3 regions of the Kosakonia sp. N21 genome follow, and region 3 is predicted to be linked to each of the others. Evidence: predicted binding sites of a transcription regulator. Region 3 holds the regulator's gene; each other region holds the start of a gene.
What was found. Region 3 encodes PurR, which represses purine synthesis genes. Its sites were predicted from a motif close to CANGCAAACGTTTGCNTG; they were not measured.
Positions count from the first base shown of each region.

Region 1: a site for PurR is predicted at 3,204-3,221, ahead of purM (phosphoribosylformylglycinamidine cyclo-ligase). Genes of this name have one in related genera too.
Region 2: a site for PurR is predicted at 2,270-2,287, ahead of ACQ3G7_RS21205 (nucleobase:cation symporter-2 family protein). Genes of this name have one in related genera too.

Region 1 is NZ_JBOBHR010000001.1:111,271-121,288, forward strand. Features, by position in the region: gene ppk1 (polyphosphate kinase 1) at 1-1,201, opposite strand, end outside; gene purN (phosphoribosylglycinamide formyltransferase) at 1,467-2,108, opposite strand; gene purM (phosphoribosylformylglycinamidine cyclo-ligase) at 2,105-3,142, opposite strand; gene upp (uracil phosphoribosyltransferase) at 3,377-4,003, shown strand; gene uraA (uracil permease) at 4,114-5,400, shown strand; gene ACQ3G7_RS00510 (DnaA inactivator Hda) at 5,500-6,201, shown strand; gene arsC (arsenate reductase (glutaredoxin)) at 6,243-6,599, opposite strand; gene bepA (beta-barrel assembly-enhancing protease) at 6,612-8,075, opposite strand; gene ACQ3G7_RS00525 (AI-2E family transporter) at 8,298-9,359, shown strand; gene focA (formate transporter FocA) at 9,400-10,018, opposite strand, start outside.
Region 2 is NZ_JBOBHR010000010.1:157,043-167,060, reverse strand. Features, by position in the region: partial or broken gene ACQ3G7_RS21210 (AsmA family protein) at 1-710, opposite strand, end outside; gene ACQ3G7_RS21205 (nucleobase:cation symporter-2 family protein) at 832-2,217, opposite strand; gene recG (ATP-dependent DNA helicase RecG) at 2,343-4,424, opposite strand; gene trmH (tRNA (guanosine(18)-2'-O)-methyltransferase TrmH) at 4,429-5,118, opposite strand; gene spoT (bifunctional GTP diphosphokinase/guanosine-3',5'-bis pyrophosphate 3'-pyrophosphohydrolase) at 5,123-7,246, opposite strand; gene rpoZ (DNA-directed RNA polymerase subunit omega) at 7,266-7,541, opposite strand; gene gmk (guanylate kinase) at 7,596-8,219, opposite strand; gene ligB (NAD-dependent DNA ligase LigB) at 8,478-10,018, shown strand, end outside.
Region 3 is NZ_JBOBHR010000005.1:219,586-229,603, forward strand. Features, by position in the region: gene sodB (superoxide dismutase [Fe]) at 1-543, shown strand, start outside; gene ACQ3G7_RS14135 (MFS transporter) at 577-1,746, opposite strand; gene cydH (cytochrome bd-I oxidase subunit CydH) at 1,918-2,007, opposite strand; gene purR (HTH-type transcriptional repressor PurR) at 2,305-3,330, shown strand; partial or broken gene punR (DNA-binding transcriptional activator PunR) at 3,327-4,261, opposite strand; gene punC (purine nucleoside transporter PunC) at 4,375-5,574, shown strand; gene cfa (cyclopropane fatty acyl phospholipid synthase) at 5,874-7,022, shown strand; gene ACQ3G7_RS14165 (riboflavin synthase subunit alpha) at 7,090-7,734, opposite strand; gene mdtK (MdtK family multidrug efflux MATE transporter) at 8,054-9,427, shown strand; tRNA gene ACQ3G7_RS14175 (tRNA-Val) at 9,579-9,655, shown strand; tRNA gene ACQ3G7_RS14180 (tRNA-Val) at 9,668-9,744, shown strand; gene ACQ3G7_RS14185 (NAD(P)-dependent alcohol dehydrogenase) at 9,812-10,018, opposite strand, start outside.

The sequences.
Region 1 (10,018 bases), on a different contig from region 3:
GCAGCTCCACCACCACTGTCACTTTCTTGCCGTTATGGGCGGCGTGGATCATGGAGTCAATAATGCGCGAGTCTTTCGCCACGCGGTAAATATTGATTTTTATCGCCAGCACGCTCGGGTCGAACGACGCCTGACGCAGCAGCTCCAGCACGTGCTCAAACGTGTGATACGGGTAGTAGAGCAGCACATCGCGTTCGCGAATGGCATCAAAACCGTTACGGAATTTATCGAACCAGAGATGGCGCAGGCGCGGCAGCGGTTTATTGACCAGGTTGGATTTGCCGACGTTCGGGAAGCCAATAAAGTCTTTAAAGTTGTGGTAACGCCCGCCAGGAATAATGGAGTCATAGCGGGAGATGGTCAGTTTCTCACGCAGCATTTCCACCATCGCATCCGGCATGTCGCGCTGATAAACAAAACGCACCGGTTCTGCGGTCAGTCGCTGCTTCAGGCTGGAGGACATCAGCTCCATCAGGCTTGATTCCATCTCGTGCACCAGATCGTATTCGGCGTCACGGGTCATCTTCATCGAGTAGGCGTTGAGAGTGTCGTAATCAAAGAAGCCTTTGAAAATATCATCCAGGCAGTAGCGCAGGATGTTATCCAGCAGGATCATCGGTTTACGACGGCGCGGCGTTTCCGGCGGCAGGTTAACAAAGCGCGGAACCTTGTCCGACGGGATCTCCAGCAACGCATAACGAATATTGTCGCCACGAATGATCTCCACCGCCAGATAGGTGTAATCATCCTTCAGGAAGCGCACCAGATTGGTTTCGCGGTTGATAAGCGTCGGGGTGATGTGCTGGCGCAGGTACTGTTTAAAGTAGTTACGCAGCCAGCTCTGCTGGTTTTGCGAAAGCTGGCGTTCGTTGATCAGGAAGATCTGATTACGCGCCATTTCCAGCAGCAGATCGTTGTACAGGCTGTCGAACTCCTGGTCGGCTTTCAGTACGCGGGACTGAATTTTCCCCAGCAGATGACGCGAATTAGTGGGAAGGCCTTGCTCTTCACTGATGATCAGCCGGCGTTTCAGCTCTGCAAAACGCACTTTATAGAATTCATCGAGGTTATTGGAATAGATCCCCAAAAAACGCATGCGCTCGATCAGCGGGTTACTCTTGTCTGCGGCTTCCTGGAGAACGCGTTCATTGAAGCACAACCAGCTTAGTTCTTTTTCGAGATATAACTTTTCCTGACCCATTCCTGTTTACACTCCGGTTCAATCTCGGGACACAGCAAGTCCATCTCGCTCTCGCGGCGTCCCGACTTACAGGTGAACGTTGCTGGCGTTCCTTCGTATGACACAACTTATTATGGCGAGCTTTGCCACCAGATGTCCAACTGTGCCAAAAAAGTATGACAGTATTCTGTTTTCTGACCTAAGGTGATGAAAATACAGCGGGGAAGGGATAAACAAGCCGGATAAGACGGAGACACCATCCGGCATAAGTGATGTAGCAGAGAAATTATTCGTCAGCCGCATAGCCCTGCGGTGGTAAGCAGACGCCATCCAGCCAGGCGGCGTTGTTTTCCATCTTCAGGCGACCGTCGACAAACCAGCTCACCACCAACGGGTAAATGGCATGTTCCTGCGCCTGAACACGTGCGGTGATCTCCTCTTCTGTATCACCATCGAACACCGGCACTTTTGCCTGCAAAATCACCGGGCCGCCGTCCAGCTCATCGGTGACAAAATGCACGGTGGTGCCATGCTCTTCATCGCCGTTTTCCAGTACCTGACGGTGCGTATGCAGACCGGGATATTTCGGCAGCAGGGAAGGGTGGATATTCAACAGACGCCCGGCGTAGTGGGAGACAAATGCCGGACTGAGGATGCGCATATAACCCGCCAGCACCACCAGATCCGGCGCATAGGCGTCGATTTCCAGCATCAGTTCGCGATCGAACGCATCACGACTGGCGAACTGGTCAGCAGTGAGGGCATGTGCGGGAATCGCTGCTTCCCGCGCACGTTCAAGGCCGAACGCATCGGCCTTATTACTGAATACCGCCCGCAGGGTGCCGTTGATTTTCTTCTGTTTGCAGGCATCAATAATTGCCTGCAAATTGCTTCCGTTACCGGAAATCAGCACCACGATATTTTTCATTCAATGACCACGCGCTCACTGGAATCGGATGCGTTGATGATACCGATTTTCCACGCGTTTTCACCTTTAGCGTTCAGTAATGCGATGGCTTTATCTGCTTCAGCCGCTGGCAGCGCAATCACCATCCCGACGCCGCAGTTAAAGGTGCGATACATTTCATGACGGCTGACGTTGCCCGCGCTCTGCAACCAGTTAAATACTGCCGGCCACTGCCAGGATGACTCGTCGATCACCGCCTGGGTGTTGTCTGGCAGTACGCGCGGGATGTTCTCCCAGAAGCCGCCGCCGGTCAGGTGCGCAATGGCGTGTACATCCACGTTTGCAATCAGCTCCAGCACCGATTTCACATAAATGCGCGTCGGTTCCAGCAGGTGATCGGCCAGCGGTTTGCCTTCAAGCTGCGTTGTTTGCGGATCGCAACCGCTCACTTCGATCACTTTGCGCACCAGTGAGTAACCGTTGGAATGCGGACCGCTGGAGGCCAGTGCTACCAGCACATCACCGTCGGTCACTTTTGAACCGTCGATGATTTCTGACTTTTCCACCACGCCGACACAGAAACCGGCCACGTCGTAATCTTCACCGTGATACATGCCCGGCATTTCTGCTGTTTCACCGCCGACCAGCGCACAACCGGATTGCAGGCAACCTTCAGCGATGCCGTTGATCACGCTGGCCGCTGTATCGACATCCAGCTTGCCGGTTGCGTAATAATCCAGGAAGAACAACGGCTCTGCACCCTGTACCACCAGGTCGTTTACGCACATCGCCACCAGGTCGACGCCAATGGTGTCGTGACGTTTCAGATCCATCGCCAGACGCAGCTTGGTGCCCACGCCGTCAGTGCCGGAAACCAGTACTGGCTCACGATATTTTTGCGGCAGAGCGCACAGCGCGCCGAAGCCGCCCAGACCGCCCATGACTTCCGGGCGGCGGGTTTTCTTCACCACGCCTTTGATTCGGTCAACCAGAGCATTGCCCGCGTCGATATCAACACCGGCATCTTTGTAGCTGAGAGAGGTTTTATCGGTCACTGCTTCAGTCCCCACGCGTTTACTTGCGGTAGAAATAAAATTCGGCGCAATTCTAACAGCCAAGGCAAACGTTTGCGAGTCCATTATTTCAGGGCGCTGAGGATTCTTACGATATACTCTTTTCCAGTCTGATTGATCGTGATCAAGCGCCTGCCTGTAGCGCAACGGAAAAAAAGCGGTATAATCCGGCGATTTTTTTTGTGGCTGCCACCTGTCTGGGGAAAGGAGAAGAGTATGAAGATCGTGGAAGTAAAACACCCACTCGTCAAACACAAGCTGGGTCTGATGCGAGAGAACGACATCAGCACCAAACGCTTTCGTGAACTCGCCTCGGAAGTGGGCAGCCTGCTGACCTATGAAGCGACTGCGGACCTCGAAACGGAAAAAGTGACCATCGAAGGCTGGAACGGCCCGGTCCAGGTTGAGCAAATTAAAGGGAAGAAAATCACCGTTGTGCCAATCCTGCGCGCAGGTCTGGGCATGATGGAAGGCGTGCTGGAGCACGTACCGAGCGCGCGCATCAGCGTGGTCGGCATCTACCGTAACGAAGAGACGCTGGAGCCGGTGCCGTACTTCCAGAAACTGGTGTCCAATATCGACGAGCGTATGGCGCTGGTGGTTGACCCGATGCTGGCAACCGGCGGTTCGATGATCGCCACGATTGACCTGCTGAAAAAGGCGGGCTGCCACAGCATCAAAGTGCTTGTGCTGGTTGCTGCGCCGGAAGGTCTGGCGGCGCTGGAAAAAGCGCACCCGGACGTGGAACTGTACACCGCGTCGATCGATAAGGGCCTCAACGAGCACGGATACATTATTCCGGGCCTCGGCGATGCCGGCGATAAAATCTTTGGTACGAAGTAATTGCTTAAAAATCGAAAGCCGACTTTGATAGTCGGCTTTTTTTTGGGATTCAAAACACTGCCCGCCGTTAAGGACGGGGAGATAAACAACAACACTCAGAGGAAAACACTATGACGCGCCGTGCTATCGGGGTAAGTGAAAGACCACCGCTTTTGCAGACCATCCCGCTTAGTCTACAGCACTTGTTCGCCATGTTTGGCGCAACCGTGCTGGTGCCAATCCTGTTTCACATTAACCCGGCCACCGTGCTGCTGTTTAACGGTATCGGGACACTGCTGTACATCTTTATTTGCAAAGGGAAAATTCCGGCGTACTTAGGCTCCAGCTTCGCCTTTATCTCACCGGTGCTGCTGCTGTTGCCGCTGGGCTACGAAGTGGCGCTTGGCGGTTTTATCATGTGCGGCGTGCTGTTCTGCCTGGTCTCCTTTATTGTGAAAAAAGCAGGCACCGGCTGGCTGGACGTGATGTTCCCGCCTGCGGCGATGGGCGCAATCGTTGCGGTCATCGGTCTGGAGCTGGCGGGCGTGGCGGCGAACATGGCCGGTCTGCTGCCAGCAGAAGGGCAGTCTGCGGATTCCAAAACCGTGATCATCTCGCTGGTGACACTGGGCGTGACGGTGTTTGGCTCCGTGCTGTTCCGCGGCTTTATGGCCATTATCCCGATTTTGATTGGCGTGCTGGCGGGCTACGCGCTCTCCTTCGCGATGGGCGTTGTTGATACCACGCCGATTGCGCAGGCACACTGGTTCGCGCTGCCGACCTTCTACACCCCGCGTTTTGAGTGGTTTGCGATTTTCACCATTCTGCCTGCGGCGCTGGTGGTGATTGCCGAGCACGTGGGTCACCTGGTGGTCACGGCGAATATCATCAAAAAAGATCTGATTCGCGACCCGGGCCTGCACCGCTCGATGTTTGCCAACGGTCTGTCTACCATGATCTCCGGCTTCTTCGGCTCCACGCCGAACACCACCTATGGTGAGAACATCGGCGTGATGGCCATCACCCGTGTGTACAGCACCTGGGTGATTGGCGGTGCGGCGATTATCGCTATTCTGCTCTCTTGCGTGGGCAAACTGGCGGCGGCTATCCAGATCATCCCGGTACCGGTAATGGGCGGCGTTTCGCTGCTGCTGTACGGGGTTATCGGCGCGTCCGGTATCCGCGTGCTGATCGAATCCAAAGTGGATTACAGCAAAGCGCAAAACCTGATCCTGACGTCCGTGATCCTGATTATTGGTGTGAGCGGGGCGAAAGTGCACATTGGTGCGGCGGAGCTGAAAGGCATGGCGCTGGCGACCATTGTGGGTATCTGTCTGAGCCTGATCTTCAAACTGATTAGCGTGCTGCGCCCGGAAGAAGTGGTGCTGGATGCGCCTGACAGTGACGTAACGAAGTAATTTTTATGTGGGTTTGAGCCGGGTTTCGCGCCCGGTTCAAACCGAACGGGATTTTATGATAAACTCACTGCGTTTTTTGTAAGCCCTGTTGAGGTCCCTCTGAACACACCGGCACAGCTCTCCCTGCCATTATATTTACCCGATGACGAAACCTTCGCGAGTTTCTGGCCGGGTGATAACCCCTCTTTACTGGCGGCGTTGCAAAACGTTTTGCGCCAGGCGCATAGCGGATACATCTATATCTGGTCGCGTGAAGGCGCGGGGCGTAGCCATTTGCTGCATGCCGCCTGTGCCGAACTCTCCCAGCGCGGCGATGCTGTGGGCTACGTGCCGCTGGATAAGCGTACCTGGTTTGTGCCGGACGTGCTGGAAGGGATGGAACAGCTTTCGCTGGTCTGCATCGACAATATCGAATGCGTCGCTGGCGATGAGCTGTGGGAGATGGCGATCTTCAACCTCTATAACCGCATTCTGGAGTCGGGGAAAACCCGGTTGTTGATCACCGGCGATCGTCCTCCGCGCCAGCTTAATCTCGGGCTGCCGGATCTGGCTTCACGGCTGGACTGGGGGCAAATCTACAAGCTGCAACCGCTTTCTGATGAAGATAAATTGCAGGCATTGCAGTTGCGTGCTCGCTTACGCGGTTTTGAACTGCCGGAAGACGTGGGCCGTTTTCTGCTCAAGCGGCTGGATCGGGAAATGCGTACCCTGTTTGATACGCTGAACGAACTGGATCGCGCGTCCATTACCGCGCAGCGCAAGCTGACCATTCCGTTCGTGAAAGAGATCCTCAAGCTGTAATACCAGGCCGGATAAAGACAACCCCCTCCGGCCTGTGCCTGTTATAAAATCGCCAGTACCTGCTCCGGCGGGCGACCAATGCGCGCTTTGCCGTTGGCAATCACAATCGGGCGTTCAATCAGCTTCGGATTCTCCACCAGCGCCTGCACCAGGTCTTCCTCTGCAAGCGTGCTGTCGCCAAGCTTCAATTCTTTATAAAGATCTTCTTTTGTCCGCATCAGTTCCCGCGCGCTGGACATCCCCAACATCTGCAATAACGTGCGCACGGTTGCCGCATCCGGCGGCGTTTCCAGGTAGAGCACCACATCCGGCTCCACGCCGTTTTCTTTCAGCAGGTTCAGCGTCTCACGGCTCTTTGAGCAACGCGGGTTATGGTAAATTTGTACGCCGTCTGACATCTTTTCTCCTTATTACATCTTCTGATACGGTTTGAAACGCTGCTGCATCTGCCGTAGCTGATCAATTCGCGCATCGTAACGCGCCTGTTGCAGGCTGCCGAGTTTCACCTGTGCGCTGGCGTTGCTCAGTAAGCTTATCGCCTGATCCAGTTTGCCCACCAGCGCCAGACCTTCCGCCCGTGCAGCAAGCTCCTGATCGCGATGATTCAGCGCAGCTTCGGTCTGCGCCAGCAAATCCCAGCCGTTCACATCCTCTTTATTACTGAAGGTATAACGGTTCAGGATGCGCTCCGCTTCTGCGGGTTGACCGCCTTCGAGCCAGGCATTCGCCAGGTTGAGCTGCAATACCGGGTTGGTTTTCAGCTCGCGGGCAGCGTTCAGACGCTTGATGGCATCGGCGCTTTTGTGCTGGCCTAAATCGATGTCGGTCGCCAGGTCGAGGAACCAGGCATTGTCAGGATCGGCGCTGAGCAGCGGTTGCAGGTTTTTGGCGGCATCAGCGTAGTTTTTCGCATCCATCGCCTGCAACGCCCGGCCATATTGTGCGGCGCGCTGCTCGCGCACGTTGCCTTTCGCCCAAGCGTCAAGCTGGTCGCTGGTCAACTGATTGCGCCCGGAATTGTACATCCCCAGCGCCCTGGCTTTCGCCATATAAAACGCCTCGGAGGATTGCACCACCACCGGACGCATCTGGTTGGCGCGGTTGCGGGCATCCGAGAGACGGCTTTCCGGTAAGGGGTGGGTCAGCAGAATTTCCGGCGGACGGGTGGAGTAACGCGACTGGTCGAGGAGTTTCTCCAGAAAGGTGGGCATCGCCTGTGGATCGAAACCGGCGCGTTGCAGCACCTGAATCCCGATACGGTCCGCTTCCTGTTCGTTCTGCTGAGTAAAGCTGATCATCCCTTGCTGCGTACCCGCCAGCGTACCGGTTAACGCTGCCATCCCGGCTTGCGGGTTGGCCATTGCCAGCAGAATCGAGCCGAGCGCCCCGGCCCACGTCAACGGCGCGCTGCGTTTTTGATCTTCCATCGCGCGCGCCAGGTGGCGTTGCGTAACGTGAGAAATTTCGTGCGCCATCACCGACGCGAGCTGGCTCTCGTTGTCCGCGTAGCGGAACAGGGCGGAGTGCAGCACCACGTTGCCGCCAAAAAAGGCGAAGGCGTTGATTTCGTCGTTATTGACGAGATAAAAATGGAAGGGCGTTTTTACCGAATCCGCATGGGCTACCAGCCGCATCCCCAGCCCGTTGATGTACTGGACCAGCAGCGGGTCGTTAATCAGCGGTGCGCTGCCTCGCAACTGGCGAACATAGTAGTCGCCCATTTGCATCTCCTGACCAATGGAGAGCGTGCTTCCGGCGGACGTTCCCATATCCGGCAGGCTGTCTGCCGAATCCGCAAACGCCATTGTCATCGGGCCTGAGGCGAGTGCAGCAATAAGGGTGGCGACCAGCGTGCGTTTCAACTGCCTGAACATAACCTCTTCCTGTATTTGGGGGGTAGTATTATGACCGGTGTTCGGGGTCTTCGTTCCGGGTTTCCCGCTTTGCGAGTGTAGCCGCGTTGGCGGGTGAAGAAAATCCCATTCAGCAGAATGTTATGTTTCCCCGAAAGGATACGAAAAGCGAAGTCTTTTTTGTGACATTTCGATACAATTCCACTCCTTAACTCCCGCCAAAGAGGCTCAAGAAAAAACGTTATGCTCGAAATGTTGATGCAGTGGTATCGCCGCCGTTTTAGCGATCCGGAGGCGATTGCACTGCTGGTCATTCTCCTTGCGGGTTTCTGTATCCTCTTCTTTTTTAGCGGCCTGCTTGCGCCCCTGCTGATGGCGCTGGTGATAGCGTATCTGCTGGAGTGGCCCACCGCACGTCTGCAACGCATCGGCTGTTCGCGCAGCTTTGCCGCCACCCTGGTGTTGATGATGTTTGTCGGCATTCTGCTGGTGATGGCGTTTGTGGTCATGCCCGTAGCCTGGCAGCAGGGCATCAATCTGATCCGTGACATGCCCGGCATGTTGAACAAACTCTCTGATTTTGCCGCGACCCTGCCGCGTCGTTACCCGGCGTTGATGGATGCCGGCATTATCGATGCGATGGCGGAGAATATGCGTTCGCGCATGCTGACCATGGGCGACTCGGTGGTGAAATACTCCCTTGCCTCACTGGTCGGGCTGCTAACGCTGGCGGTATACCTGGTACTGGTGCCGTTAATGGTCTTCTTCCTCGTCAAAGACAAAGAGCAGTTACTGAATGCCGTACGCCGTATATTGCCGCGCAACCGCGGGCTGGCGGGGCAGGTATGGAAGGAGATGAACCAGCAGATCACCAACTATATCCGCGGTAAAGTGCTGGAGATGGTGGTGGTCGGTGTCGCCACCTGGATTGGCTTTATCCTGTTTGGCCTCAACTACTCATTGTTGCTGGCGGTGCTGGTGGGGTTCTCGGTACTGATCCCTTACATTGGCGCGTTTGTGGTGACCATTCCGGTCGTTGGCGTGGCGCTGTTCCAGTTTGGCCTGGGCACCGAGTTCTGGAGCTGTTTCGCGGTCTATTTAATTATCCAGGGACTGGACGGCAACCTGCTGGTGCCGGTGCTGTTCTCTGAAGCGGTCAACTTGCACCCGTTGGTGATCATCCTGTCGGTGATCATTTTCGGCGGACTGTGGGGATTCTGGGGCGTATTTTTCGCCATTCCTCTCGCCACGCTGATCAAGGCGGTGATCCACGCCTGGCCGGACTCACCGGCTATCGAAGAGTGACGATGCCGGGCGGTACACGCAGCGCCGCCCGGTCATTGGCTTAATGTGCAGCGTTCTGATTGCGCAGATAGATAATCCAGTAGGTGATGCCCACCAGCAGCCCCCCACCGATAATATTCCCGATAGTCACCGGGATCAGATTGGCAGTAATAAAGTTGCCGACGGTCAGCGCCGGGAAGTTATCCGGCGAGGTATGTACGGCGCTCCAGAAGCCCTCCGGCGCAAAATAGCGAATGATGATCGCCAGCGGGATCAGAAACATATTGGCGATACTGTGCTCAAAACCGCTGGCGACAAACATGCCGATCGGCAACAGCATCGCCATTACTTTATCCGTGAGCGTATGGCCGGAGTAACTCATCCACACCGCCAGGCAGACCATCAAATTGCACAGCGTCCCCAGGCAGACCGCTTCAATAAAGGTGTGGTGCATTTTATGATCGGCGGTTTGCAACACATTCAGTCCCCATAGCCCGTTGCCGCTCATGGTCTGACCGGCAAACCAAATCAGCGCGACAAAAAACAGTGCGCCTGTCAGGTTGCCAAAATAGACGATGATCCAGTTGGTGATCAGTTGCCGCCAGCTCACCAGCCCACTGGCTTTTGCCATTACCGTCAGCACGGTGGAGGTAAACAGGTCAGCGCCACAGACCACCACC
Region 2 (10,018 bases), on a different contig from region 3:
GGTTTGTCGCTTTGCAGGCGGATATCGTTCAGCCTCAGGTTATTCACCACCCAACTGCCGTCGGCATTGCGTTGCGCATCGCCCGTCAGCGAACCGCGCGCCATATCCGCGCCAATGGTGGTCAGCGTAACCACATCTTTATCAATACTGCCCTGAATGAGAACGTTACTGGCGGGAACGCCGTTTAATGTCAGCGATCCGGCGCTCATCTGGATCTGCGTTTTGCTGCCGAGCACATTGCCTGCGACCGGTTGCCACGGCGCAACACCGCCGGTGACCCGTTGCGCACTCAGATCCCAGCCAGTGGCCGGGCTGTTAAACGCCATATTGCTCAGTTGCAGACGATCGGCCTGGAAAGGCAACGGCGCGGCAGCCGGGGAGAGATTGAGCGTGCCGTCCTGCAACAGAATGGTGTCCACATGCAGCGGATCGGTAAGCTGGCGGCTACTGAGATCAATATCGACGGTTTTAGCGACCAGGGTGGCGGGTTTGCCTTTATGGCCAAAGTTAACGTTTTTCAGCAGCACATGGGACGGGGAAGAGAAGCGGTGATCCATCACATCGAACGTCAGATGATAGTCGCTGTTGTTGCTGACCCACTGGCTGACCTGCGTTGCACCCCAGCGAGTTTGCAACAAGAAATAGACCGCCAGCATCGCCAGTAACAAGACGATAGCGACAACAAGGAGCAGCTTTCCAAGAAATTTCATCATCTTCCATCCCCGACGTGTCAGTCAGGCAGTTATGCACGATTTATGCGCAATGCTCAAGGGCGGAATGATGAAAGGAAGTGACCGCGGCAACGGTTTGGCCCCGTTGCTGCGGCATGCATCAGTTTTTCTCTGGCGGAAAAATCAGATTCAGTACAATCGCCGTGATACCGCCAGCGGCGATGCCGGAAGAGAGCAGGTTTTTCAGCCAGTCCGGGGCGAATTGCAGGATTTGCGGCTGCTGAGAAACACCAAGGCCGACAGCCAGCGACAGCGCAATAATCATGATCGCGCGGCGGTTCAGCGGCTCGCGGGAAACAATACGCACGCCAGAAGCGGCGATAGTTCCGAACATCACCAGCGTTGCGCCGCCGAGCACCGGCTCAGGCAGTTGCTGCACAAACGCGCTCACCGCCGGGAACAGGCCCAGCACAATCAGCATCAACGCCACGAAGAAGCCAATGTAGCGGCTGGCGACGCCGGTCAACTGGATGACGCCATTGTTCTGACCGAAACAGGAGTTCGGGAAGGTGTTAAACACCGCGGAGACGAAGGAGTTAAGGCCGTTAGCCAGGACACCGCCTTTCAGGCGCTTCATATAGACCGGGCCGGCAACCGGCTGCTCAGAAACGTCAGACGTGGCGGTGATGTCGCCGATGGTTTCCAGCGAGGTGATCATAAACACCAGCATCAGCGGCAGCAGCAGGTTCCAGTCAATGCTCAGGCCGTAGTAGAGCGGTGTCGGCACCATAAAGGCGTCCGCCGGGGCGTTATACGTCGGTAGCATGCCCATAAACATTGCCAGCACGTAACCGACCGCCATGGCGATCACCAGAGAGGCGATGCGCAGGTAAGGGTTACGCTGGCGGTTCAACAGAATAATGATCGCCAGCACCACGCCTGCCAGCAGCAGGTTCTTCGGTGCGCCGAAGGTGTGGTTGCCCATCGCGGCAAAACCGCCGCCCACGGAGGTCAAACCGACCTGAATCAGCGACAGGCCGATAATCATCACCACCACGCCGGAGACCAGTGGGGTGATAATACGGCGCGCCAGCGGCAGAATGCGGGAGATAACCATTTCGGTGCAGCTTGCCAGCATCAGGGTGCCGAACAGTGCCGCCATCATCGTCGGTACATCCGCACCACCGGTTTTCAGTGCAGTGCCACCCATAATCAGCGGTGCTACAAAGTTAAAGCTGGTGCCCTGAATCGACAACAGGCCAGAACCCACCGGCCCCCAGGCTTTGATCTGGATAATGGAAGCCACACCAGAGGCGAACAGCGACATGCTGATGATGTGCTGAGTGTCCTGAGCCGGTAAACCCAGCGCCTGGCAGATAAGCAGCGCGGGCGTGATAACGCCGACAAACATCGCCAGCAGGTGCTGCAGCGCGGCAAACAGCGTTTGCGCCAGCGGCGGGCGGTCTTCAAGGCGGTAGATCAGTTCGCTGGGTTGAGTCTGCGCAACCGGTTGCGCACTTTCTGACTCGATGGTGTTTACGGACATCTCAAGCAATCCCCTGGGTGGAAAAGCGGTGATTTTATCGGACTGTTTGGTAAAAGCAAACGGTTGCTTTGTTAACAACATACTTTTCTAAGGGGGATTCTTTTTACGGCATAAGGTTCTAAAACTCAGGCGTTGGAGTAGCGTTCTGTTTCCGGCATCCAGCGGTCGATCAGGGCTTCCGCCAGCTGCGGGTAGCGCTCATGAATATGGCGGGCAGTGCGCTGCACTTCGGGGATCATCGCCTGGTCGCGCAGCAGATCGGCGACTTTGAATTCGGCATTGCCGGTCTGGCGGGTGCCAAGCAGTTCGCCGGGGCCGCGAATTTCCAGATCTTTTTGCGCAATCACAAAGCCGTCGTTGCTGTCGCGTAATACCTGCAGACGTTTTTGCGCGGTTTTGGACAACGGGGATTTATACAGCAGCACGCAATGCGAGGCCACCGCACCACGCCCGACGCGGCCACGCAACTGGTGGAGTTGCGCAAGGCCAAGACGCTCCGGGTTTTCAATGATCATCAGGCTGGAGTTAGGTACGTCCACGCCCACTTCAATCACCGTGGTGGCGACCAGCAAATGCAGTTCGCCCTGCTTGAAGGCCTGCATGACGGCCTGCTTTTCGGCGGACTTCATTCGCCCGTGTACCAGGCCCACATTCAGCTCCGGCAGCGCCAGTTTCAGCTCTTCCCAGGTGGCTTCCGCCGCTTGCGCTTCCAGCAGGTCTGACTCTTCAATCAGCGTACAGACCCAGTACGCCTGGCGGCCTTCGTCAGTACAGGCGTTGCGCACGCGATCGATAATGTCGTTACGGCGGGTATCCGGAATGGCGACGGTGGTGACCGGCGTACGGCCCGGTGGCAACTCGTCGATGACGGAGGTATCCAGATCGGCATAGGCGGTCATTGCCAGCGTTCGCGGAATGGGCGTGGCGGTCATGATCAACTGATGCGGGTGGAAACCTTGCTGTTGGCCTTTTTCCCACAGCGCCAGGCGCTGATGTACACCAAAGCGGTGCTGCTCATCGATAATCACCAGCGCAAGGCCGTTAAACTGCACCTGCTCCTGGAAAATAGCGTGCGTACCGACGATCATCTGTACCTGACCGCTGGCAATCGCTTCTTGCTGGGCTTGCCGCGCTTTGCCTTTCTGTTTGCCCGCCAGCCAACCCACTTCCACGCCGAGTGGGGCAAACCAGTTGCGGAAGTTATTCGTGTGCTGCTCGGCCAGCAGTTCGGTCGGAGCCATCATCGCCACTTGTTTGCCGTTGGCGATGGCGCGTAAGGCCGCGAGCGCGGCAACCAGCGTTTTACCGGAGCCGACATCGCCCTGCACGAGGCGCATCATGGGCATATCCAGCGCCATGTCGCGCTCGATTTCCGCCACGACGCGATCCTGCGCGCCCGTCGGTTTAAACGGCAGTGATGCCAGCAGACCTTGTTTTAGCGCATCGTTGGCGGCGAGCGGTTGCGCGTGGTAGCGCTGTGCTCCGGCCCGTAGCGCCAACATGCTCAGGTTGTGTGCCAGCAACTCTTCGAGAATTAAACGTTTTTGCGCCGGGTGCTGCCCGCTTTCGAGGTCGCTGAGCTGAAGGGTGGGCGGCGGGCGGTGCAGCGTGCGCAGGGCGTCCGGCAGGCTCATCATGCCCTGTGCCAGCTCCGGCGGCAGCAGTTCGCTGATGGCGCAGGTCGCCAGCAGATCCAGCGCCTGATCGGTCAGCTTGCGCAAGGTCGCCTGTTTCACGCCTTCAGTGGTGGGGTACACCGGCGTCAGGGTTTCCTGTAAATCCGGCGTGCTGAGATCGCCCTGAATGCGGTACTCCGGGTGGATCATCTCGGCGCCGTACTTCCCGCGTTTCGCTTCACCGTAGGCCAGCACACGGCGGCCGGTAGCGAGGCTGTTTTTCATCGCCGCGTTGAAGTTAAAAAAGCGCATGGTGAGGATGCCGGAGCCGTCGCTGATCTGGCAGGTCATCATCCGACGCCCGCCGAAGGTGATATTGCAGTTCAGCACTTCGCCTTCCACCGTGGCATAAACACCCGGCAGCAGATCGGCAATGGGGTACAGCTGGGTGCGATCTTCATAGCGCAGCGGCAGGTGAAGCAGGAGATCCTGCACGGTGTGCAGGCCGATTTTCGCCAGTTTGCTGCTCTGCGCTGCGCCGACGCCGGTCAGCGTGTTGAGCGGAATAGCGTCGAGCAGGCGGCCTTTCATGTTGTTACCCTGCTGCCTGCATGGTGGCCCACCATGTCGGGTCGGCTTCGATTTGCCCCTCAGTATTGACGTGAGGGTAAGGCAGGCCTTTGCGTTTGGCGACGTTTGCCAGTACCGGGTAACCGCCCTCGAACAGCAGGCGCTGCTGCTCAACGTCCGGCAGCATGCTGTTTTCACGCTGATACATGCCCGCGTTTTGCCGCTGGCGCTGAGCTTCATACAGGATCAATGCGGAAGCCACGGAGACGTTCAGCGACTGCACCATACCGATCATCGGGATGATAATGTCCTGATCCGCCAGATCCAGTGCTTCCTGGGTGATCCCGGTTTTTTCCTGCCCCATCAGAATGCAGGTCGGGCGGGTGTAATCGATCTCGCGAAAGTCGACGGCGTTGTCAGACAGGTGCGTGGCGAGGATCTGCATACCGCGTGCTTTCAGCTCGCCAACGGCATCGCTGATGGTGCGGTGCGTTTTCACTTCCACCCAGCTATTACTGCCTGCGGCGGAAGAGGCCATGGTACGCATGCGGTTGCCCGGCCAGACGGCATGAACTTCATGCACGCCAACAGCGTCCGCCGTGCGGATAATCGCGGAGACGTTATGAGGTTTGTGAACCTGCTCCATGCAGACGGTCAGATCAGGCTGACGCCTGGCGAGCATCTCGCGGATACGTGCATAACGCTGAGAATTCATACAATCAGTTTCGGTTACGGGTGACTTTAATCACGTCTGGCATCACGCGGATCTTACGCATGATATTCGCCAGGTGGACGCGATCGCGCGCCGTGAGACGGATGAAAGCACTGTATACGCGGCCATCTTTCTCTTCCGTATTCAGGCTCTGAATATTGGAAGAGGCCGTATTAATGGCGGCCGTCAGGTTTGCCAGTGCTCCCTGATGGTTGAACATATCCACCTTGATTTCGGTGATAAATTCCTGAGCGGTCTCTTTGTCCCACTCCACGGCCATAAATTTCTCGGCTTCTTTTTGATAGCCACGAATGTTACGGCAGGACTCATGGTGGATAACCAGCCCTTTGCCGGGGCTGACGTGAGCGACAATCGGGTCGCCAGGGATCGGGCGGCAGCATTTGGCGAAGGTGATCAGCACACCGTCGGCGCCTTTAATTGGCAGATGGCCGCCGCTGTTGCCCGTGCCGGCAGGCGTTTGTACCGCTTGCACTGCTTCCCCTTGCTGCAGGTTTTTCGCCACCACGACGCTCATGGCGTTGCCGAGGCCGATTTCTGCCAGCAGATCGTCCAGCGCTGCCAGCTTCATGCGGTCCAGCTCGCGCTGAATATGCTCCGGTGGGATTTCCGCCAGTTTGCGGCTTCCGCCCAATGCATGATTGAGCAGACGGCGACCGAGACTGACTGAGTCATCACGCTTGAGGTTTTTCAACATCTGGCGGATTTTGGCGCGCGCTTTCGAGCTGACGACAAAGTTCAGCCATGCGGCGTTCGGGCGGGCGCCCGGCGCGGTGATGATTTCTACCGTCTGGCCGCTGGAGAGCGACTGCGACAGCGGATAAGGCTGGCGGTCGACGCGTGCGCCAACACAGGCATGGCCGATATCGGTATGCACAGCGTAGGCGAAGTCCACTGGCGTAGCGCCCGCGGGCAGTTCGACAATGCGGCCTTCCGGGGTGAAAACATAAATCTCATCGGGGAAGAGATCAGATTTAACGCTCTCGATAAATTCAAACGAGCTACCGGCGCTCTGCTGTAGCTCCAGCAGGCTTTGCATCCAGCGCTGGGCGCGGATTTGCGCCGTGGTGCTACTTTCACCGTGCTCTTTATATGCCCAGTGTGCGGCGACCCCCATCTCTGCCATCTGATCCATATCTTCCGTGCGGATCTGCACCTCAACTGGTACGCCGTGCGGACCAATCATCGAGGTGTGCAGGGACTGATAGCCGTTCGCCTTGGGAATGGCGATGTAGTCTTTTACGCGACCCGGGCGCGGTTTATACAGGCTGTGCATTTGGCCGAGTACGCGATAGCAGGTATCCAGATCATGAACGATGACGCGAAAGGCGTAGATATCCATGATTGAGTGAAAACGCTGCTCTTTCAGCACCATCTTGCAGTAGATGGAGTAAAGGTGCTTTTCACGCCCGCTCACGCGGCAGGGAATGCCCGCTTCCTGTAAACGCCCTTCGATTTCTGAGAGGATTTTTTGGATCATCTCTTTACGGTTGCCGCGCGCGGCTTTCACCACTTCTTTGATGACGCGGTAGCGGTTTGGGTACAACGCTTCAAAACCCAGCTCTTCAAGCTCGGTCTTGATGTGGTGAATACCTAAACGGTGCGCCAGCGGACTGTAGATTTCGAGGGTTTCACGGGCAATGCGGCGACGTTTATCCGGGCGAAGCGAGCCCAGCGTGCGCATGTTGTGCGTGCGGTCGGCAAGTTTGATCAGAATGACGCGGATGTCCTGCACCATCGCCATGATCATCTTGCGGAAGTTTTCGGCCTGCGCTTCTTTCTTATCCTGAAACTTGAGCTTATCAAGTTTGGATACCCCTTCCACCAGTTCGGCAACACTTTTGCCAAATAGCTGTTCCATATCCTGGTACGTGGCTGGGGTATCTTCAATCACATCATGCAGTAGCGCGGCCATCAGCGTTTCGTGATCGAGTTTCATCTCGGCCAGGATACAGGCTACCGCTACCGGGTGCGTGATATAAGGTTCACCGCTTGAACGTGTCTGGCCCTCGTGAGCGTCACGTGCAACGAGATACGCCTGCCTGAGACGTTTGATTTGGTCTTCAGGCAGATAGTTTTGAATCAGCTGATTCAGGCTTTCAAACAGATACAAGGGTGACCTGCAGGATTAATTAACGGCGACCTTCAGCAATGGCGGTGACGGCCTGCAGTTCTGCGGCTTCCTGCTCTTGCTGCTCCTGGCGCTCACGTACGTCGAGGATCTGGTTGTTGATCAGACCTTCTTCGATTTCGCGCAGCGCGATAACGGTGGTTTTATCGTTTTCTTCCGGTACCAGCGGATCTTTGCCGCCAACCTGCATCTGACGAGCGCGACGCGCGGCGACCAGCACCAGGTCAAAACGGTTACCAATTTTCTCTACAGCGTCCTGAACAGTTACGCGTGCCATACTTAAAATGCTCCACAGGTGAAGAAATGACTGGGCATGATACTGAAACCAGGCTCAGTCTGCCAATAGTTTGCTGATTAAAGCGTCATGTCGCTGCTTCTGGCGGCTCATGCGCAGACGTTCAGCGCGAATAATGGTTTTCAAATCGCCCAGGGCGGTGTCGAAATCATCATTCACAATAAGGTAATCATATTCTGCGTAATGGCTCATTTCCGCAACTGCCAGCGCCATACGTTTCGCGATCACCTCTTCGCTGTCCTGACCGCGCCCGCGCAGGCGACGATCCAGCTCCACTTTCGACGGCGGCAGAATAAAGATGCTGCGCGCCTGCGGCATCCGGGTGCGAATTTGTTGCGCGCCCTGCCAGTCGATATCGAGGAACACATCCACACCAGTGGACAGCACTTGCTCAATGGTTGCGCGGGAGGTGCCATAGTAATTGCCAAACACCTCGGCATGCTCAAGAAACGCGTCTTCACCGATCATGGCTTTGAACTCGTCATGATTAACGAAGAAATAGTGTTCACCGTGCACTTCACCCGGGCGCGGAGCGCGCGTCGTATGCGAAACAGAAACTTGCGTGTCGTATAACGGTTGGGTCTTCAACAAAGCCTGGATGAGGCTTGATTTACCCGCGCCGCTGGGGGCGGAAACAATATAGAGCGTGCCTTGAGCCATGAGAGTCTTTTGTATGTGAATTGCGAAAGGAAACTTACATACGTGCCTATTATACACATCGCTGCTATGTGACGTAGCTTTTGTCACACTTTTTCCCGTTGAGTTTGGCGTTTCCCGTACTGCTTTCCTGATTTGTCTGCAAATTTTCATGATCACGATGAATTGCCTGAACCGTCCTCGCAATCTCCCCTTTTCCCGCTCGAAAGAGTCGTTCCGGTAACGCTATAACGACTGCGCTATCACAAGGGAGAAATAATGATGTGGAGAAAAGCCGGAGCCGTAATTTGTCTGTTGCTGTGGAGCACATTCACTCTGGCGACCTGCCCGGTCTGGTCGCCAGCACGGGCGCAGGAAGAAGTCAGCCGCCTGCAACAACAGCTGGCACAATGGAACAACGACTATTGGAAACAGGGCGATAGCGGCGTGAGTGATGATGTGTATGACCGGCTCAGTATGCGCTTAACGCAGTGGCAGCGTTGCTTTGATCTGCATGCTGTTGGCAGCGTATCGACATTGCCAGGCGGCAATGTGAAGCATCCGGTGGCGCATACCGGGGTGCGCAAACTGGCCGATAAACATGCGCTACAGCAATGGATGGCGGGAAAGAAAGATCTTTGGGTTCAGCCAAAAGTGGATGGTGTGGCGGTCACGCTGGTGTACCGGCATGGCAAGCTGATACAAGCCATCAGCCGGGGAGATGGCCTGGCAGGAGAGGACTGGACAGAAAAAGTGCGCGCTATCCCGTCGATTCCCAAAACGGTAACCGGTTTGTTGGCGGATAGCGTTTTGCAGGGGGAGTTGTTTCTACGCCGCGATAACCACGTTCAAAAACGTATGGGAGGGCTCAACGCCCGGGCAAAGGTGGCAGGGGCAATGATGAGCCGCCGCGACACGCCTCTTCTGTCTGAGTTGGCGTTTTTCGTTTGGGCCTGGCCGGATGGCCCGGCAACATTTTCCGGAAAAGCTGAGTTACTCAGCAAGGTGGGGTTCGAATGGGGGCAGCGCTACAGCGTAGCGGTAAACAATGTGCAGGATGTGGAGCGTTTGCGCGCCAGTTGGTTCACATCACCGTTGCCGTTTGTAACCGATGGCGTAGTGGTCCGCTCGTCGATGGAACCAGCAGGAAACGCGTGGTTGCCCGGAGAAGGGCACTGGGTGGCGGCCTGGAAATACGAGCCGATTGAGCAGGTTACCGGAGTCAGCGGGATCCAGTTCGCGACAGGTCGTACCGGTAAAATTTCGGTGGTGGCGCAGCTTGAGCCGGTGCAACTGGATGATAAACGTGTCCGGCGAGTGAATATTGGCTCCATCCGAAAATGGCAGCTGCTGGATATCGCGCCGGGGGATCATGTTTCTGTGAGCCTTGCCGGGCAGGGTATCCCGCGTATCAACCGTGTGGTCTGGCGTGGAGTGGTACGGGAAAAGCCCACGCCGCCGGATGCGCGATTTACCCCGCTGACATGTTTTTATGCCTCACCGGAGTGCCACGAGCAATTTATTGCCCGACTGGTTTGGCTGGGGTCGTCAAAAGCGCTCGGCATTGACGGCGTGGGGGAAGAGGGCTGGCGCGCATTGCATCAGGCACATCGTTTTGAGCACATATTTTCCTGGCTGGCGCTGACGAAGGCGCAATTGCAGGCGACGCCGGGTTTCTCTGCTGCGCGAGGCCTGCAACTCTGGCACCGTTTTTCGTTGGCGCGCGACAGGCCGTTTACCCGCTGGCTGAATGCTCTGGGCACGCCGCTGCCGCAGGCGGCGTTAAAAGCGACGAGTGATACACACTGGCGGCAAGTACGTGC
Region 3 (10,018 bases):
GCCCTGGCGCCGCATATCTCGGCCGAAACACTGGACTACCACTATGGTAAGCACCATCAGACCTATGTCACCAACCTCAATAACCTGATCAAAGGCACCGCCTTCGAAGGTAAATCGCTCGAAGCCATTGTTAAGAGCAGCGAAGGCGGCGTGTTTAACAATGCCGCGCAGGTCTGGAACCACACCTTCTACTGGCACTGTCTCGCCCCGAACGCGGGTGGCGAACCGACAGGCGCGCTGGCTTCGGCGATGGCGAAGTCCTTCGGTAGCTTCGCTGAATTCAAAGCACAGTTTACCGACGCGGCGGTCAAAAACTTTGGTGCAGGCTGGACGTGGCTGGTGAAGAAGGCGGATGGCGAACTGGCAATTGTGTCAACATCTAACGCGGGTACACCGCTGACGACGGATGCCACGCCGTTGCTGACCGTTGATGTCTGGGAACATGCCTATTACATCGATTACCGTAACGCCCGTCCGAACTATCTGGAGCACTTCTGGGCGCTGGTAAACTGGGACTTTGTGGCGAAAAATCTCGCTGCATAAATCTCACCAGGAGGGGGAAACCCCTCCTGATTATTATTCTGCTGCTGCGCAGGCACGTTCTGGCTGAGCACGTCCCGAAAAGAGCACCACCAACAGGCCAAGACCCGCGATAATCGCCCCCATCACCGGCACAAAGCTATAACCCAGACCACCGGATATCACCGCCCCACCGGCTGCGGCACCCAATGCGTTCCCCAGGTTAAATGCGCCAATGTTCACGGAAGAGGACAGGCCCGGAGCTTCATGCGCCACACGCATGACCCGCATTTGCAACGGCGGCACCACGGCGAAAGTCGCTGCCCCCCAGACCACCATGCTGACCGCCGCGCCGATCGCGCTCTGTGCAAGAAACGGGATAGCCAGCATGATGGCAATCAACAGCACCAAAAAGCCTTTAAGCGTACCGGTCACGGACCGATCCGCCAGTTTACCGCCAAGATAGTTGCCGATGGAGAACCCAACGCCAATCAGTACCAGCATTGCCGTAATAAAGACGGGTGTCGCATCGGTAATGGTTCGCAGAACCGGTGAAATATAGGTATAGAGCGTGAACATCGCCCCTGCCCCCAGCACCGTGGTCAGCAGCGCGGACAAAACCTGCGGGCGCATCAGCACCGCCAGCTCTTTACGCACCTCCGGGCGTTCCCCGGCGCCGCCTTTCGGCAGCGAGAAGAACAGACTCAACATCGCCACAATACCCAGCGCTGCGGTAGCCATAAACGACATGCGCCAGCCAATGGTTTCACCCAGCCAGGTCGCAGCCGGCACACCGCCGATATTGGCGATGGTTAGCCCCATAAACATGGTGGCGACGGCGCTGGCTTGCTTTTCTTTGGCGACAACGCTTGCAGCAACCACCGATCCCAGGCCAAAGAATGCGCCGTGATTGAGACTGGTTACGATACGCGCCAGCATCAGGGTGGCGTAATTCGGCGCAATCGCCGACAACACGTTACCCAGCGTAAAAATCGCCATCAAAAAAATCAGCGCGTTGCGTCTGCCACGATGAGAAAGCAGCAACGTCATTAACGGTGCACCGACCATTACGCCGACAGCGTAGGCGCTAATCAGCATCCCCGCCGCCGGGATAGAAACGTCAACGCCGCGGGCAATCACCGGCAGTAATCCCATTGGGGAGAACTCGGTCGTACCGATGCCAAAGGCGCCAATCGCCAGGGCGAGCAAAGGGAAATTCATTTTCATAAACTGACTCCGGAAAAGCCGTGTCGCTTCGGGACACTGTCGCAGAAGTCAAAAGTATGACATCAATCACAAAAAACTGCCGTTAGCGGAATGACAAAAGAGTATTGCAGAATTGATAACAATGCGGGGAAACGAAAACGGAGGGAGAAACCGGTTCCCCCTCGCGCGGGATCAATGCAGTGCAGCGGTCAGGGCGCCGAAAACGATCAGGCTCAGCACGATGACGGTAGTGAACAGTGAATACTTCAGGTCGGTGCTCATCAATTTTCTCCGTTTTAATTTCCACACAAAAAGTGAGATAGCGCATTTTTGCACAAATAAACGTAAAAATCTTGCAGGAATTAGCACGTCAGACGTTTTATCACTTCCCCTTTTGCTCAAGATCAGACAAAATTCGACGCTAAATTTATTAGCGTACCGGCCATTGACTCCCCTCCTGACGTCCAGTGTCTTTTTCCCGGCGTACCGCACCCCCGATCATGGGTACAGGGTGATTGAAGGCAAACGTTTACCTTATGTATTATCAGGAGCTTGAGATATGGTCTGGAGTGACATCTGATGGCAACGATCAAAGACGTAGCGAAGCGAGCAAACGTTTCCACCACAACCGTATCACATGTAATTAACAAGACACGTTTTGTCGCCGAAGAGACGCGCAATGCCGTGTGGGCGGCGATCAAAGAGCTGCATTATTCACCGAGCGCCGTGGCGCGCAGCCTGAAGGTGAATCACACCAAATCGATTGGCCTGCTGGCCACCAGCAGCGAAGCAGCCTATTTTGCCGAAATCATTGAGGCTGTTGAGAAGAAATGCTTCCAGAAAGGCTATACCCTGATCCTCGGTAATGCCTGGAATAACCTGGAAAAACAGCGCGCTTATTTGTCGATGATGGCGCAAAAGCGCGTAGATGGCCTGCTGGTCATGTGTTCCGAGTATCCGGAATCCTTACTGAGCATGCTGGAAGAGTATCGCCATATCCCGATGGTCGTTATGGACTGGGGCGAAGCCAAAGCCGACTTTACCGATACGGTGATTGATAACGCCTTTGAAGGCGGTTATATGGCCGGGCGTTATCTGATCGAACGCGGTCACCGCGATATCGGTGTGATCCCGGGTCCGCTTGAGCGCAACACCGGTGCGGGTCGTCTTGCCGGTTTTATGAAAGCAATGGAAGAAGCCACCATTTCCGTACCGGAAAACTGGATCGTTCAGGGCGACTTTGAACCCGAATCCGGTTATCGCGCCATGCAGCAGATCCTTGCGCAGACGCATCGCCCGACGGCCGTCTTCTGCGGCGGCGATATTATGGCCATGGGTGCGCTGTGCGCTGCGGACGAAATGGGATTGCGCGTCCCGCAGGATATTTCGGTGATCGGTTATGACAACGTGCGTAACTCCCGCTTCTTCACGCCATCACTGACCACAATACACCAGCCGAAAGATTCGCTGGGTGAAACCGCATTTACCATGCTGCTTGACCGTATTGTGAATAAGCGCGAAGAGTCGCAATCCATCGAAGTGCATCCGCGCCTGATCGAGCGCCGCTCGGTCGCCGATGGTCCGTTCCGCGATTACCGCCGTTAATCCCCTTTTGCGGGAGCCCTTATTCCGGCTCCCGCAGCCATTCCCGATTCAGCGTTTCACTGTCCCCCAGGTACTCAAGAAGCCAGTTCAGTGCAGGTGATGCCTCGTTCTGCTGCCACGTCAGGCAACAAGCGGCATCCGGGAAGGGATTTTCCAGTTCCAGCGCCACCCACTCCCCACGATCGAGCCAGGGTCTGGCAAAATGCGCCGGGACCATTCCCACGCATAACCCTGCTGACAGACAGGCTTCGGATGATTTCCAGTCCGGCACCATCACCCGTTTCTGATTATCCAGTAGCCAGGTAATACGCTTCGGTAACGAGCGCGACGTATCTTCCTGTATCAGCGAAGGCCAGTTACGTAACGTCTCATCGCTTAACGGGCCAGGTAGCGCCGCCAGCGGGTGTCGGCGAGAAACCACACATTTCCAGCTCAGCATACCCATATCGCGAAAAGCATAGCGCCCGCCGACAGGAATGGCTTGCGTTGCGCCAATAGCCAGTTCAACACGCCCGTCGGCCAGCGCATCCCAGACGCCGTTAAACACTTCCTGGTAAACCTGTAGCTCCACATCGCTAAAGTGACGATAAAAATCGACGATCAACTGCCGCGTGCGTTCGGGCCTGACAATGTTGTCCACCGCAATCGCCAGTTGCCCGCGCCAGCCATTGGCAATCTGCTGGCACTGTTGGCGGGTGACCTGCATTTTTTTGATAACAGAACGTCCTTCTTTCAAAAACCAGACGCCAGCGGGAGTTAACTCCACATCGCGGTGACGTCGTTCAAACAGCGGAACCGCCAGCCACTCTTCCAGTTGCCTTACGGTATAGCTGACGGCAGAAGGAACACGGTGCAACTCCTGAGCTGCACCGCTAAAACTGCCGTTACGTGCGACAGCATCTACCACTTCCAGCGAATATTCTGACCACATAATCTGCCTGCAAAAAATTTGAAACCACTGCGCAAATATTAGCGTTTCACAAGGAGGAATGCACTCCTTACACTCGACAACCCTGATAACCTGCACAAAGAAGAGATACCACAATGCAACCTGGCAAAGGATTTTTAGTCTGGCTCGCGGGATTAAGCGTGCTGGGCTTTTTAGCCACCGACATGTACCTGCCCGCTTTCAGCGCCATTCAGCAAGATTTAGAGACCTCCTCCGCGGTGGTCAGCGCCACATTGAGCCTGTTTCTGGCCGGGTTTGCCGTTGCACAACTGCTGTGGGGACCGTTATCGGATCGCTATGGACGCAAACCGATTTTGTTAACCGGTCTGGGGATTTTCGCCGTTGGCTGTCTGGGAACATTATGGGTGCGGGACGCCACGCTGTTACTGGTGCTGCGTTTTGTACAGGCTGTAGGGGTCTGTGCTGCAACCGTAAGCTGGCAGGCGCTGGTCACGGATTATTACCCGTCACACCGCGTTAACCGCATTTTCGCCACCATTATGCCGCTGGTCGGGCTGACACCCGCACTGGCCCCCCTGCTCGGCGCGTGGATCCTTGCGCATCTCAGTTGGCAGGCAATCTTTGCCACGCTGCTGGTGATTACGTTGGTGTTGATGATCCCGGCGTTACGCCTGAAACCGTCAGTAAAGGCAACAGCGCATGATGAGCAGCCACTGACCTTTATGGATCTACTGCGTGCCCGCGACTATCGCGGCAATGTGATTATCTATGCGGCCTGTTCCGCCAGTTTCTTCGCCTGGCTGACCGGCTCACCGTTTATCCTGCACGAGATGGGGTATGGCCCCTCTGCGATCGGCCTTAGCTATGTACCGCAGACCATTGCGTTTCTGGTGGGGGGTTACGGTTGCCGCGCTGCGCTACAGAAGTGGCAAGGCGAGCGACTGCTTCCCTGGTTGCTAAGCGCGTTTGCCCTGAGCGTGATTGCCACCTGGGCGGTCGGCTTTATGCCGAACGTGTCGCTGACCGCGCTGTTGATCCCGTTCTGCTTTATGGCAATGGCCAATGGCGCCATTTATCCCATCGTGGTTGCCCAGGCATTACGCCCTTTTCCGCAGGCAACCGGACGTGCCGCCGCGTTGCAAAATACCCTGCAACTTGGGCTGTGCTTCCTTGCAAGCCTGGTGGTCTCATGGCTTATCGCCACGCCGTTGCTCACTACCACCAGCGTCATGCTGTCGATGGTGTTGCTGGCGACGCTGGGATACCGTCTGCAGCGGCAACCGCATCGCGGGTATGCGAAAGAAGCCACCACACCGGCGTCTTCACGGGGATAGTCGCTTCGGCGATTATCTCTAAGTCACTGATTAGCATGCTAACAGTTTTCTGTTGAATCACCTGATATTGAAGCCTATACTAAATTTCGCTGTTTTATAAATACGATAAATATTATGAAGTAACGGGCGTCGGATTACGCCCGTTTCACCATGGAAGGCCTTTCGGCAAGGGTTCTCTCCCTTCCTCTGTTCTACGTCGGATATCAGCCTCACGGCGAAAACCGTGAGATTTCTCACAAGCCCGAAAAAGCGTCTACGCTGTTTGAAGGTTCTGATCACTGGTTAGTGATGGAGAAGTTATGAGTTCATCGTGTATAGAAGAAGTCAGCGTACGGGATGATAATTGGTTCCGTATAGCAAACGAACTGCTGAGCCGCGCCGGTATCCAGGTTAATGGCCCCGCAGCATCAGATATTCAGGTGAAAAATCCTGATTTTTTCAAACGCGTTTTACAGGAAGGTTCGCTCGGACTCGGCGAAAGTTATATGGACGGCTGGTGGGATTGCGATCGGCTGGACATCTTCTTCACCAAAGTTCTCCGCGCCGGCCTGGAAAGCCAACTCCCGCACCACCTGAAAGACACTCTCCGCATTGCCGGAGCAAGATTATTTAATCTGCAGAGTAAGAAACGGGCCTGGATTGTCGGTAAAGAGCATTACGATCTCGGTAATGACCTGTTTACCCGCATGCTGGATCCACAGATGCAATACTCTTGCGCCTACTGGAAAGAGGCCGACACCCTTGACGACGCACAGCACGCTAAACTGAGGCTTTGCTGTGAAAAACTGCAGTTAAGACCGGGCATGCGTGTGCTGGATATTGGCTGCGGATGGGGCGGGCTGGCGCAATTTATGGCGCAGAATTACGGCGTCAGCGTGGTGGGCGTCACCATTTCCGCCGAGCAACAAAAGCTGGCGCAACGGCGGTGTGAAGGCCTGGATGTGGAGATCCGCCTGCAGGATTACCGCGACATGAATGACCAGTTTGATCGCATTATTTCTGTCGGTATGTTTGAACATGTCGGGCCGAAAAACTATGCGACCTATTTCAGCGTGGTGGATCGTAATCTCAAACCCGATGGCATTTTCCTGCTGCATACCATTGGCTCTAAACGTACCGATCACAATGTTGATCCGTGGATTGACCGTTACATTTTCCCTAACGGTTGTCTGCCTTCCGTACGCCAGATTGCCGACGCCAGCGAAGCGCATTTCGTGCTGGAAGACTGGCATAACTTTGGCGCCGATTATGACCGCACGTTGATGGCGTGGTATACGCGTTTTCTTACCGCGTGGCCGGAGATTGCCGATAACTACTCCGAACGGTTTAAACGGATGTTCAGCTACTATCTGAACGCCTGCGCAGGCGCGTTTCGCTCGCGGGATATCCAGCTCTGGCAGGTGGTCTTCAGTCGGGGTATTGAACGGGGATTGCGCGTGGCGCGCTGATCCCCGCCATAAAAGAAGGCCGCACGGCAAATGTGCGGCCTTTTTTATTTTCCCCGTCGGGAAGCCATTACTCTTCGCTAATCGCAGCAGAGACAGCAGCAGCCTCTTTCGCCGCCAGTACGCGCTCAACGGTATCGACAACCGCCTGCGTTTGCGGATCGATTTCAATATTGACGCGCTGCCCCAGTTTTTTGGCTCCGAGCGTGGTGCGTTGCAGCGTCTCCGGGATCAGGTGCACGCAGAAACGGCTGCTGGTCACTTCCCCCACCGTCAGGCTGATGCCGTCAATACCGATAAAGCCTTTATACAGGATGTATTTCATCAATGCCGGATCCGACACCTTGAACCAAATCTGGCGATTATTTTCCGAGGTGAGGATTTTGACGATTTCCGCAGTGGTCATAATATGGCCAGACATCAGATGCCCGCCAATTTCATCACTGAACTTCGCCGCGCGTTCCACGTTTACCGCATCACCAATGCCCAACTCGCCCAGGTTGGTAATACGCAACGTTTCTTTCATTAAATCGAAACTAATATGACTGCCGTCGATGGCCGTCACGGTCAGACAACAGCCATTGTTCGCGATGGAAGCACCGGTTTCGATGCCCTCAAGCATATGCTCAGGAAGTTCAACGACGTGGGTGCGGAAATTGGGTTTATCATCAATAGACACCAGTTTTGCCGTGCCCTGTACAATACCAGTAAACATACCTACCACTCCTGTTCCCATTCATACGGCGTTACCGTGTTCTTTACGCACAATAACAGGTGGAAATTGCCCTTGCCAGTCTCAATCCCGCCGCTGCGCGTTTTCCCGGACGGATGACGATAAGATGAACAACGGGCTGCGTGCGGCAAGAAAGCATTGATGCAGGGTTAACATGGCAAAAGCGGGGCTTAACAGGTAATATTTGAACACATGCCGCATTTATCGCAGTGCGGCATCGTTTTTAGCACAAGGAAAAACTCCTTCCTGAACAGTTGTTCCATTCTCTCTTATAACTACAAAACAATATAAAGGTGTTCTCGTGCAGAAGTATGTTACAGAAGCGCGTCAGTTACTGGCACTCGCCTTGCCGGTCATTGTTGCGCAGGTCGCCCAGACTGCAATGGGCTTCGTTGATACGGTAATGGCGGGTGGCTATAGCGCCACGGATATGGCCGCTGTCGCTATTGGTACCTCTATCTGGTTTCCCGCAATTCTCTTCGGCCACGGTCTTTTACTGGCAATGACGCCGGTGATTGCCCAGTTAAACGGCTCCGGACGTCGCGATCGCATCGCCCATCAGGTCGGTCAGGGTTTCTGGCTGGCGGGCATTGTGGCGGTGTTGATCATGATTGTGCTGTGGAATGCCGGTCATATCATCCATGCGATGCATAACATCGACCCGATTCTGGCGGAAAAAGCCGTGCGTTTTTTACGTGCGTTGATGTGGGGCGCGCCTGGCTATCTCTTTTTCCAGGTGATGCGTAACCAGTGCGAAGGCCTGGCCCGCACGCAGCCAGGCATGGTGATGGGCTTTGTCGGCTTGCTGGTGAATATCCCGGTGAACTATATCTTTATTTACGGTCACTTCGGCATGCCGGAACTGGGCGGCGTCGGCTGCGGCGTGGCAACCGCATCCGTCTATTGGGTGATGTTTCTCTGCATGCGCATGTATGTAAAACGCGCCCGCGCCATGCGTGATATTCAGCACGCCCAGCGTTTCGCTAAACCCGATCCCGAGGCGCTAAAACGCCTTGCGCAACTGGGGCTGCCCATTGCGTTGGCACTGTTTTTCGAAGTCACGTTGTTTGCGGTGGTGGCCCTGCTGGTATCGCCGCTGGGCATTGTTGATGTGGCCGGTCACCAGATTGCGCTTAACTTCAGTTCGCTGATGTTTGTTCTGCCGATGTCACTGGCCGCAGCGGTGACCATCCGGGTGGGCTTCCGTCTGGGGCAAGGTTCAACACTGGATGCCAAAACCTCGGCGCACACCGGGTTGATCGTCGGCGTGTGCATGGCGGCGGTTACGGCGGTGTTTACCGTGCTGATGCGCGAACAAATCGCCCTGCTCTATAACAAAAACCCGGAAGTGGTGACGCTCGCCTCGCACCTGATGTTGCTGGCGGCGATTTACCAGATCTCTGACTCCATTCAGGTGATTGGCAGCGGTATCCTGCGCGGTTATAAAGATACGCGTTCAATCTTTTTTATCACCTTTACCGCCTATTGGGTGCTGGGGCTGCCGTCTGGCTATATTCTGGCGCTGACCGATCTGGCGGTCGACAGAATGGGCCCGGCCGGTTTCTGGATGGGCTTTATTATTGGCCTGACGTCTGCAGCGATCCTGATAATGCTGCGGATGCGCTTTTTGCAGCGCCTGCCTTCAGCAACGATTTTGCAGCGCGCCGCGCGTTAAAATGGCCGTAGCCGCCAGCTGGCGGCTACTTTCACAGCGTTTTGCTCAGTTGTTCCGCAATCACGTGAATTCAGGAATAAATTTGCCATTTTCCGCTTGCCACTTCTCCGGCCTGCCGCTAATATTCGTCCCCGTTGTCAACCACAACACTGCGTTCATAGCTCAGTTGGTTAGAGCACCACCTTGACATGGTGGGGGTCGTTGGTTCGAGTCCAATTGAACGCACCATTCCTTCTCAGTGCGTCCGTAGCTCAGTTGGTTAGAGCACCACCTTGACATGGTGGGGGTCGATGGTTCGAGTCCATTCGGACGCACCATTCTTAAGTTTCCTTTTCTTTATCCCGCTGCCTGAAGCAGCAGACCGCAAGCGGCCTGCCACACACTTTATGCCGTCAGGGTCTGCATATCGATCACAAACCGGTATTTCACATCGCTTTTCAGCAGACGTTCAAACGCCTCGTTAATCTCGTCCATGCGGATCACTTCCGAATCAGCGGTAATATTGTGTTCGCCGCAGAAATCCAGCATTTCCTGCGTTTCGGCAATCCCACCGATGCAAGAGCCGGCGATAGAACGGCGCCCTATCAGCAG